2 regions of the Chloroflexus aurantiacus J-10-fl genome follow, and region 2 is predicted to be linked to the other one. Evidence: riboswitches for the same ligand, from Rfam matches in the RefSeq annotation. Region 2 holds a riboswitch; the other holds the start of a gene.
The links. Region 2 has a riboswitch for FMN ahead of ribD (bifunctional diaminohydroxyphosphoribosylaminopyrimidine deaminase/5-amino-6-(5-phosphoribosylamino)uracil reductase RibD). Riboswitches for the same ligand answer to the same signal wherever they lie in the genome.
Positions count from the first base shown of each region.

Region 1: another riboswitch for FMN. It lies ahead of CAUR_RS04260 (ABC transporter permease); the one in region 2 lies ahead of ribD (bifunctional diaminohydroxyphosphoribosylaminopyrimidine deaminase/5-amino-6-(5-phosphoribosylamino)uracil reductase RibD).

Region 1 is NC_010175.1:1,109,990-1,114,517, reverse strand. Features, by position in the region: gene CAUR_RS04270 (AAA family ATPase) at 1-418, opposite strand, end outside; gene CAUR_RS04265 (ABC transporter substrate-binding protein) at 761-1,816, opposite strand; gene CAUR_RS04260 (ABC transporter permease) at 1,848-2,654, opposite strand; FMN riboswitch at 2,810-2,934, opposite strand; gene CAUR_RS04255 (CAP domain-containing protein) at 3,246-3,914, shown strand; gene CAUR_RS04250 (hypothetical protein) at 3,939-4,528, shown strand, end outside.
Region 2 is NC_010175.1:2,995,703-3,000,230, reverse strand. Features, by position in the region: gene CAUR_RS11520 (bifunctional 3,4-dihydroxy-2-butanone-4-phosphate synthase/GTP cyclohydrolase II) at 1-510, opposite strand, end outside; gene ribE (riboflavin synthase) at 510-1,118, opposite strand; gene ribD (bifunctional diaminohydroxyphosphoribosylaminopyrimidine deaminase/5-amino-6-(5-phosphoribosylamino)uracil reductase RibD) at 1,099-2,274, opposite strand; FMN riboswitch at 2,426-2,558, opposite strand; gene CAUR_RS11500 (hypothetical protein) at 3,218-3,367, shown strand; gene ettA (energy-dependent translational throttle protein EttA) at 3,660-4,528, opposite strand, start outside.

The DNA.
Region 1 (4,528 bases), 1.9 Mb from region 2:
AAGTTTCTGAGCGCACGTACACGCGACCATCAGCAGTACGCGACATCACCTTTCGGTAGCCAGCCGGCGCTCTTTTGCCTGGCATCTTCACAATCGATGGCGGTGGTTTCATTTCTGCCGGAAAGACCGTTTTGGATACATCTTGGGTGGAATGGTTGGTATGCAGAGCTTCCCGAACCAGCCAGAGGTTTTCTACCAGAAATGTGAGCATTCCTTCTTCGTCGGTTCCGATCCGAACTTCGTAGCGTATCCGGCTGTCATCTTTTTTATGACGGAGGTGTTCAGGAATGTGGAGTTCTACAGCGAGTTCAACAGGATGTGGCTCCATCTGCCAGACAAGATCGCGTACCGAGCGCGCACGTTTCTGCACCGCTTTTTGTAACCCCTCTTCGAGGATGTCTTTCAAGAACACCAGCACATCCAGGAACGTACTCTTCCCACTGGCATTCGGTCCTACAGAATCTGGAAGGTGTGTAGCTCTTGCCGGATGTAGCGGAGGCATTTATAGTTCAGAGCCTCCAATGTATGCAGAACCATGGCTGATAGACTCCGTGCTCCTTTTGGCGCTTGTGTCAAATTGTACCACCAGACAACTTCTTTGGCGCGTACATCTGGGTTGCAGGCGCACGTCGGCCTGTGTGTTGGTGTCTGGCGAGTGTTCTACCTACCGCCACCCCTCACTCAGCACCTACCCGCAAAAAGCACAACGGGTAGGCGAAGGCATTCCCTTCACCTACCCGTCGCAGGTTGTGCGACGTGATCAGTACGATCCGCCCGGTACAAACTCATTCGTGAACGCCTGCTGCACATCAACCGGCGCAGACAGCAATCCCGCTGCGCGCATAAACTCCTCGGTGCGCGTCCAGAGCTGGCCGTCGGTGTAGCCCAAACCGTATTGCGCAGTTAATTCATTTTGCCAGAAGGGAAGACTCTCTTGCAATACCTGGCGTTGTAATGAGAGATCGCCCAGTTGGGCTTCGGGAATGAATTGCAGGCTCAGATCAAACGCCTCATCAGGATTGGCCAGCGTATCGGCCAGCCCGCGCAGACTGGCCCGCACAAATTTCCGTACCAGCTCAGGATTCTGAGCGATCAGGGCCTCACTTACGGCGATACCATTGGCGGCCAGGTTAAAGACATCGGCTGCCAGCAGAACATTCACTTCGACACCCTGACCGCGCAACTGAACCGGTTCGTTCATCGCGTAGCCAATCGCGACCGGCACCTTATCTTCCATCACCGCAGCGGTTTGGGTGAAGCCGATCTCCTGCACGGTCACATCGGCTTCGCTCATACCGCCGGCGTAGAGCGCAGCCAGAAGCGCATAAAAGCTCTCGCCGAAACGGCCAGGAATACCAATCGTCTGCCCGCGCAGGTCATTCACACTTGCCAACGGCACATTGCTCTTGGCGAAGAAGGCAATCGGGAAGCGCTGATAGAGCGTCATGACCGTCTTGACCGGCAATCCTTGCTGGCGAGCCAGCAGTACCGAGGTGCCGCTGGTGGTGGCGAACGCAACCCCACTGGTCGGCCAGGTTGCAGCTCGCTGCAAGACATCATTCTCGAAGTTGTAATCGAAGACGACCTCAATCCCTTCGGCAGCGTAATAGCCTTTGGCAGCCGCGACATAGTAGGGGGCAAACTGAATGTTCGGAATATACGACATCGCCAGCGTGACTTGTTGTAAGGTTGGTTGAGCGTTAGGTGCCGGCGCAGCCGTCGGTGCCGCAGCAGGCGTGGTCGGTGTTGGCGCACTGCACGCGGTGATGAGCAGGATGATCAGGATACCCAGAGTAAGCACACGGAGTTTCATCATTGTCATGCTCCTGAATTGACGTGTGTCATTGCTATGATGCTTCCCAGCGAACCAGTAGTCGTTCCAGCAAACCGGCCAGCACGTAGAGGGTTAACGTGATCAGGGCCAGTGTTGCCAGGGCAACAAAGATCAATGGCGTATCGAACAGACCACGAGCAATATTGATCAACGCGCCCAGGCCAACCCGTCCGGCGACAAACTCGCCGACTACGGCACCGGTTGTGGCGAGCGCCAGCCCGGTGCGGACACCGCCGAACAGTACCGGCAGCGCCAGCGGAGCTTCGACGTAGCGCAGCAGTTGCCAGCGATTGGCGCCACTGATGTATGCCATCTCGATCAGTTCGCGGGGAATGCTGCGAATCGCGACCACCGTATTGATAAGAATCGGCAGAAAGGTGATCAGTGCAGCCACCAGAACTTTCGAGGTCAGGCCGGCGCCAAACCACAGGATAATGAGGGGAGCGACTGCCACCACCGGGATCGCCTGACTGGCGGCCAGCACCGGGGCCAGGGCCTGTTCGAGCCAGCGGATGTGTGCTAGCGTGTAACCCAGGATAAGCGCGATGATCAGTGCCAGCGTGAACCCGCCCAGAGCCGCGCTCAGGGTGGCGAGAGTGTGCTGCCAGAGCAAACCACTACTCAGTGCCTGCCAGAAACGTCCGGCAACCAGGGCCGGCGAAGGCAGAATAAAGGCCGGGTAGCCGCTCAGAGTCACTCCTGCCTGCCAGAATACGAGCAGGAGCATCAGGGTGACTGGTAAACCGAGAGCCGGCCACTCGAAGCGTTGTAGTGATCTGACCCGCGGCGAGACCCTTGTTACAGGCAATGTTTGCTGCATCGTTCCAACTCCTTTCGCGGCGGGCATAGAAAAACCCCGCCGAGCGAACGCTCTTCGGGGTACAGATACGGAAGCATGACGGGAAATGATCCCGCCAGCAATGGCAACGATACGAAGGCGCGCACCGTGTGCGTTACCTGCATCCTTGCCCATATCTGGATCTTCTTTACATCCGGACTGTAACCGTCGGCCCCGGAGTTACACCGGATCCTGCGTGCCTCTCAACACGCTCGTGGGCTATACCACCGATCGGGAATTTCACCCTGCCCCGAAGATCGTTTGTCGCTGTTGATGATAGCATTAATCGGGGATTGATGTCAAGGATAGACGTGCGGGGTGTGGTGTAGAACCCGTTATGAATCTGTAACTTGACCGTGATCCGCAGTTGGCCTGTTCATCATGCTCTGCCGGACAGCATCTTCGGCGACCCATGATCCTCGTGGCATGCGGGAGCCATGTTTCTGCACCAACCGCCTTCTGTACCGGGTACGGTTAGCTTCTGCCCCCCCAACGCGATGGTTTGCTTGAGACGAACTTTTCCGTATGCTACACTTCACTTCGGGAAAGGCGGCACGGTGAAGGAGGAAGCGAATGACCTATCAGAAGATGGTACGTCACTGGTGTATGCTGCTGTTGCTACCGGTATGTGTTACTTTCACTGCCCTCGCCTTCGATCCCACCGTGCAAACCCCATCATTGCTATTGGACGAAGCGTTGACGGTATACTACGGCAACCTGGCCCGCCGTGAGGTCGGGCAGCCGCCACTCCGCTGGAACCGACAACTGACCTATGCGTCGCGCTGGTTTGCCTGGGATTCGGTAGAGAATCGGCCTACTCCATATTGTGGACATCAGGATACCAACGGCCAATGGCCGAGTGATCGGGCACCACTGTTTGGTTATCTGGGTAGTAGTGGTGCTGAAAATGCGTATTGTGGCTACATGAGGCCGCAGGATGCGATCAATGGCTGGTTGAATAGCCCCGGTCATCGGGCTAACTTGCTGAGCGCCGGTCATCGAGAGATTGGGTTGGGCTATTACCGTCGTGCCAGTGATGGGAGAGGCTACATTGCGCAAATGTTTGGGAATGACTCAACGTATGCCCCGGTTATTATCGAGCACGAAGCCCCGCAAACGCTGAACCCTTCAGTATCGTTGTATCTCCATCAGCGACAGGCTCAATCCGGGTTCGCCGGTCTCAGACCAGCAAATGCATTGATGGTGGCCAACGAACCGTGCTTCGTCGATGCGCAATGGTAACCCTTCACCAATGAATTTCGCCATGTGCTACCCGCCGGTGAAGGCTGGCGAACGGTTTATGTGCGAACCCGCGATGATGTCGGCTATACGCAGACGGTGAGCGATACGATCTATCTTGGGGCGAACCTGCCGGTTGCTGATCTGGCCAATACCATGAGTGATCGACAAGAGACGGTGACGCTCGCCGGTTTGAGTCATCCCTCCTTCACCCAGGTACAGTTCAGTTTGGGCTGGCTGGTTGATGAAACATACTCTACGTTTCAACTGCTCTGGGGGGCAGGTGAGCGAGTCGCCGATCCGGCAGCCTGGGGCGGTGGTGCCTTTCGCCTTGCACCGGCATCCGGCGAAAGTTCGGCGTGGGTTTGGGATTACCGGCCACTCCTGTTCAAGGATAGATCTCTGGTAGCGTATGTACGCCTGAAAGTTAGTGACAACACCTCACCCGCCGAAATAGCGCGCTTCGCAGTGGGAGATGGCGACCAGCAGTATGGCCCACTTACGCTGCGCGGAATAGATTTTACCGCTGCCGGTCAGTATCAGGAATTCGCGCTCCCCTTTCGCTATACCGGTAGCGACTTTCTCATCTTCCAGTTCTGGCGCAGTGGTAATACTAA
Region 2 (4,528 bases):
CGTACCATCGTCGTTCATTATTTCGCAGATGACACCAGCCGGTCGCAGGCCCGCCAGCCGGGCCAGATCAACTGCCGCTTCCGTCTGACCGCGCCGCTCCAGGACACCGTTGGGCGCAGCCCGCAGGGGAAAGACGTGACCCGGTTGTACCAGATCGTGCGGGCCACTGTGTGGGTCAACCGCAACGCGAATCGTATGCGCCCGGTCGGCAGCCGAGATACCGGTGGTAACGCCGTGAGCAGCTTCAATTGATACCGTAAAATTGGTACCGAAACGAGCCCGATTCTGCCGTACCATCGGCTCTAGCCCCAGACGGTCGGCTATCTCGCCGGCGAGCGCCAGACAGATCAGCCCCCGCCCTTCGCGCGCCATAAATGCAATTGTTTCAGCAGTGACGTGTTGTGCAGCACAGGCCAGATCGCCCTCATTCTCGCGATCAGCATCATCAACGATGATGATCATCCGGCCAGCCGCGTAATCGCGCAGCGCTTCTTCCACTGATGCGAACATTAGCGAGCCTCCTGGCGATACGCCTCAAGCAGGCGTTCAACATACTTGGCGATAATATCAACCTCTATATTCACCAATGCTCCCACCGTCTGACGGCCCATGATGACTGCCGATTGGGTATACGCAACCAGGGCAACGGTAAACGTCTCACGCCCCATCTCGGCCACCGTCAGGCTGACGCCGTCAACCGCGATGTAGCCTTTTTCGACGATATACGGCAGCAAAGCAGCCGGCGGGCGGATTGTCACTCGCTTTGAGTCACCTTCAGGCACAATCGCTACAATCTCGCCAACGCCGTCGACGTGCCCCTGCACGTAATGCCCACCCATCCGACCACCAAACGCCAGTGCCCGTTCGAGATTCACCGGGTCACCGACGTGCAGCCGGCCCAGATTGGTGCGACGCAAGGTCTCTGGACTCAGGCCGACGGTGAAGCTATCTGCGGTGAGTGCCGTCACCGTCAGACAGGTGCCATTGACGGCAATGCTATCGCCGATACGCGTTCCCTCAAGCACAGTGCGACAGGTAATCGTGATCTGGTTGGCCTGTTCTTGCGTGCTTACGATATGAGCAACTGTGCCCATCTCTTCAACAATGCCGGTAAACATCAGCAACCTCCTCAACATCCCACCACGGTGCATCAACTGCCGTGGCAATCAACAACGCATCCTGGTCGTATTGTTCAAGCCGCCGGAGCCGATAACGGCGAGCCATCGCCATGCAAGCGACGCCAGGTCCGGCCATTGGCCCTGGCGCCAGGGCATCGTTCACGACACGCGCCCCGATAAATGCCCAAATCTCGTCAATCAAACACTCGGCATGCAATGCGCCGAGCAACATGGCTCCGCCTTCAACCAGCAGGTGGTTGTAGCCCTCGTGAGCCAGATAGTGCAACAACGGTGCGAGAGCGACGCGCCCGGTAGCATCTGGCGGGAATTGCACAACCCGCACGCCACGGGACTGCATGGCAGCCAGCCAGGCTGGCTCAGGCTGAACACAGGCGATGAGCGTTTGACCGGGAAGATCACCACGTACCACACGGGCGTGCAGAGGTGTCTGGCCGCGACTATCAACAATGACCCGCAGGGGGTGGCGTGGTTCGCGCCAGTGCTGATCAAGGCGCGTCGTCAACTGCGGATCATCATTGCGGATAGTGCCAACACCCACCATAATCACATCCACCTGATCGCGCAGGCGATGCACCTGGGCACGGGCTGCCGGATCGGTGATCCAACGGCTATCACCACTCGCAGTGGCAATACGGCCATCGAGCGTCATGGCGTACTTGGCGGTCACCAGTGGCCGACCACACTGCACCCGACAGCGAAACGGAGCCAGTTGCCCGGCTACAGTTGCCGCTCCGGTCGTGATCCGGTACACCTCGATCCCGGCAGGCTGCAACACAGCGGCTGCCCCGTCTCCCATGCGCGGATCGGGATCGTGGGCAATGAAGAAGACCCGCCGGATCCCGGCGGCGATGATCGCCTCAGTGCAGGGCGGCGTGCGCCCGTAGAAGGTGCATGGTTCGAGCGTGGTGTAGAGGTCGGCCCCGCGTGCCCGCTCACCGGCTGCGGCCAGGGCTATCCGTTCGGCGTGTGGACCACCGGCGGGCTGGGTTGCGCCAAGCCCAACTACCTGCCCATCACGCACAACCACCGCCCCAACCGGCGGATTGGGGCTGGTGCGACCGACAACCGCCGCCGCCTGTTGCAGAGCCAGTTCTACGGCATATTCGAGCGTGAAAACGTGTGGTTGATGGTTCATCGCGACACCCCTGAACACACCTTCGGGGCATCGCGGAGGAAGCGGCAACGCAGAGGAAGCGAGCGCCCGGCTACTACCGGCGCAGTCGCCAAAACAGACAAGAGCATACAATAGCTCTTGCCTCTTCATCTGCTATCGTGCCAAACCAACCGCCGACCTTCTCCCATCCGGACTATACCGTCGGCCCCGGAATCACACCGGGTCCTGCCTTACGGCTCGCGGGCTTGTGTGGGCACGCCACCATTACCGCCGATCAGGAATTTCACCTTGCCCCGAAGGTCTTCGGATTTTGTCGCCGTAGCGACGTATATGGGGTACGATACCCGGAAAATGGTGGGCTGTCAACTCATTAGTTACTGACAGACTACATGATTGTGAGAGAGTTCACACCATCCCGGCGACCAGCAGGGTGAGCAGGGTGACACGCGCCTGACATCCTGTGGATAGCGGCATCATCCCGCACCGGCATGGCTATGCATTACCCACAACTGGTGTCAACCACGGGTGTACCAGCGAGCATGATCACCATGGGTGCTGTTTTGGGCGACTGGCCCGGTGACCGTGCGCAGCTGTGTCGCAGGGTTTGGAGTGCGGCAGCCATGCTGCCGCGCCAGCCATGCTCACGATCCAGCGCGTGGTACGCCGTTCCCACTCCCTATGCATTACCCACAACTTATGTCAACTACGTGTGTATCAGCGGATATGATCGCCATGTATGCTATTGTGGGCAACTGGCTCGGTAGCAGCGTACAGCTCCAGCCGTGCTATCACGTGCCGGATGGGTTGACTTACGTGCGCACCATGTGCGTGGCGCAGGGTTTGGCGTGCGGCAGCATGGCTGCCGCGCTAGCCGTACACACGATCCGGCGCATGGCCCGCCATTACCCATCCTGGTCACGGCAGTACTGGATGTGCTCGTGACCAATCATTGAGTTGGTCAGGCATGAATGCGATACCTGGGCGTAGAGGTGTTGTTGCACTTGGTTCGTGCCTGTACAACAACGGCCACGACCAGCACCTGACGGCGGTGGAGATGATGCCGGCACGCGGGCTGGAAGCCCGCGCCACGGTGAGCGCTTGCAGCCTGGCCTAACGCAGCATGACATGTGGCTAATGCATAGCCGGCATCGAGAGGGGCGCATAGCCGTGCGCCCCTACCGGGTGCGGTCAGGGCGATCCCTGTTGCCCAATGGCACGACCGATGCATCATACCGGCTACTGTGTGACGTATGGGTAATGCATAGCGTGCAGCCGAAAAGCAGCCGGGGGTGAAGGCGATCAACGCATCGTCAATCCCCCGCTCCTCTTCCCCGGTGGGAGAGGAGCGGAGGCAAGGGGGTGTGGTATGGGGCAGCCACGACGTGCAGGCCCGAACTCTCTACCTGCTACCGTGTCAGACGACGGTAGACGATGCGGTGTGGATGATCGGCCTCAGCACCTTTCCGCCGTCGGTAATCGGCAGCGTATTCAGAATAGGTACCGGGGAACCAGACCACCTGGCTATCGCCCTCGAACGCCAGAATGTGCGTGGCAACCCGATCCAGAAACCAGCGGTCGTGCGAAATGATCAGGGCACAACCGGCAAAGTTTTCCAGTCCCTCTTCGAGTGCCCGCAAGGTATGCACGTCAAGATCGTTGGTCGGCTCGTCGAGCAGCAGCACATTGGCCCCGGATTTGAGAATGCGGGCCAGATGGACACGGTTACGTTCACCACCGGAGAGGCTGCCTACCAGCTTCTGCTGGTCGCTGCCGCTAAAATTGAAGCGGGCACAATAGGCACGCGAGTTAACCTGACGACCACCCAGCACAATCTGGTCGTTTCCTTCCGAGATCGCTTCCCAGACGGTCTGCCTGGGGTCGAGCACTTCCCGACTCTGATCGACATAACCCAGCTTTACCGAAGCCCCAATCTCCAGTGTTCCGCTGTCAGGCTGTTCCTGCCCGACGATCATACGGAAGAGCGTGGTTTTACCGGCACCATTTGGGCCAACGATACCCACAATTGCCCCTGGCGGAACATCAAAACTGAGATTTTCGTACAGCAGTTTATCGCCGTAAGCCTTCGTCACCCCGTTCGCCCGGATCACCAGATCACCGAGGCGAGGGCCTGGTGGGATGTAGATTTCGAGTTCTCGATCACGCTGATCCTGATTCTCGCTGAGCAGTCGTTCGTAGGCGGCAATCCGGGCTTTCGACTTGGCGTGCCGCCCCTTCGGTGCCATATTAATCCACTCCAGCTCACGCTGTAGAGCCT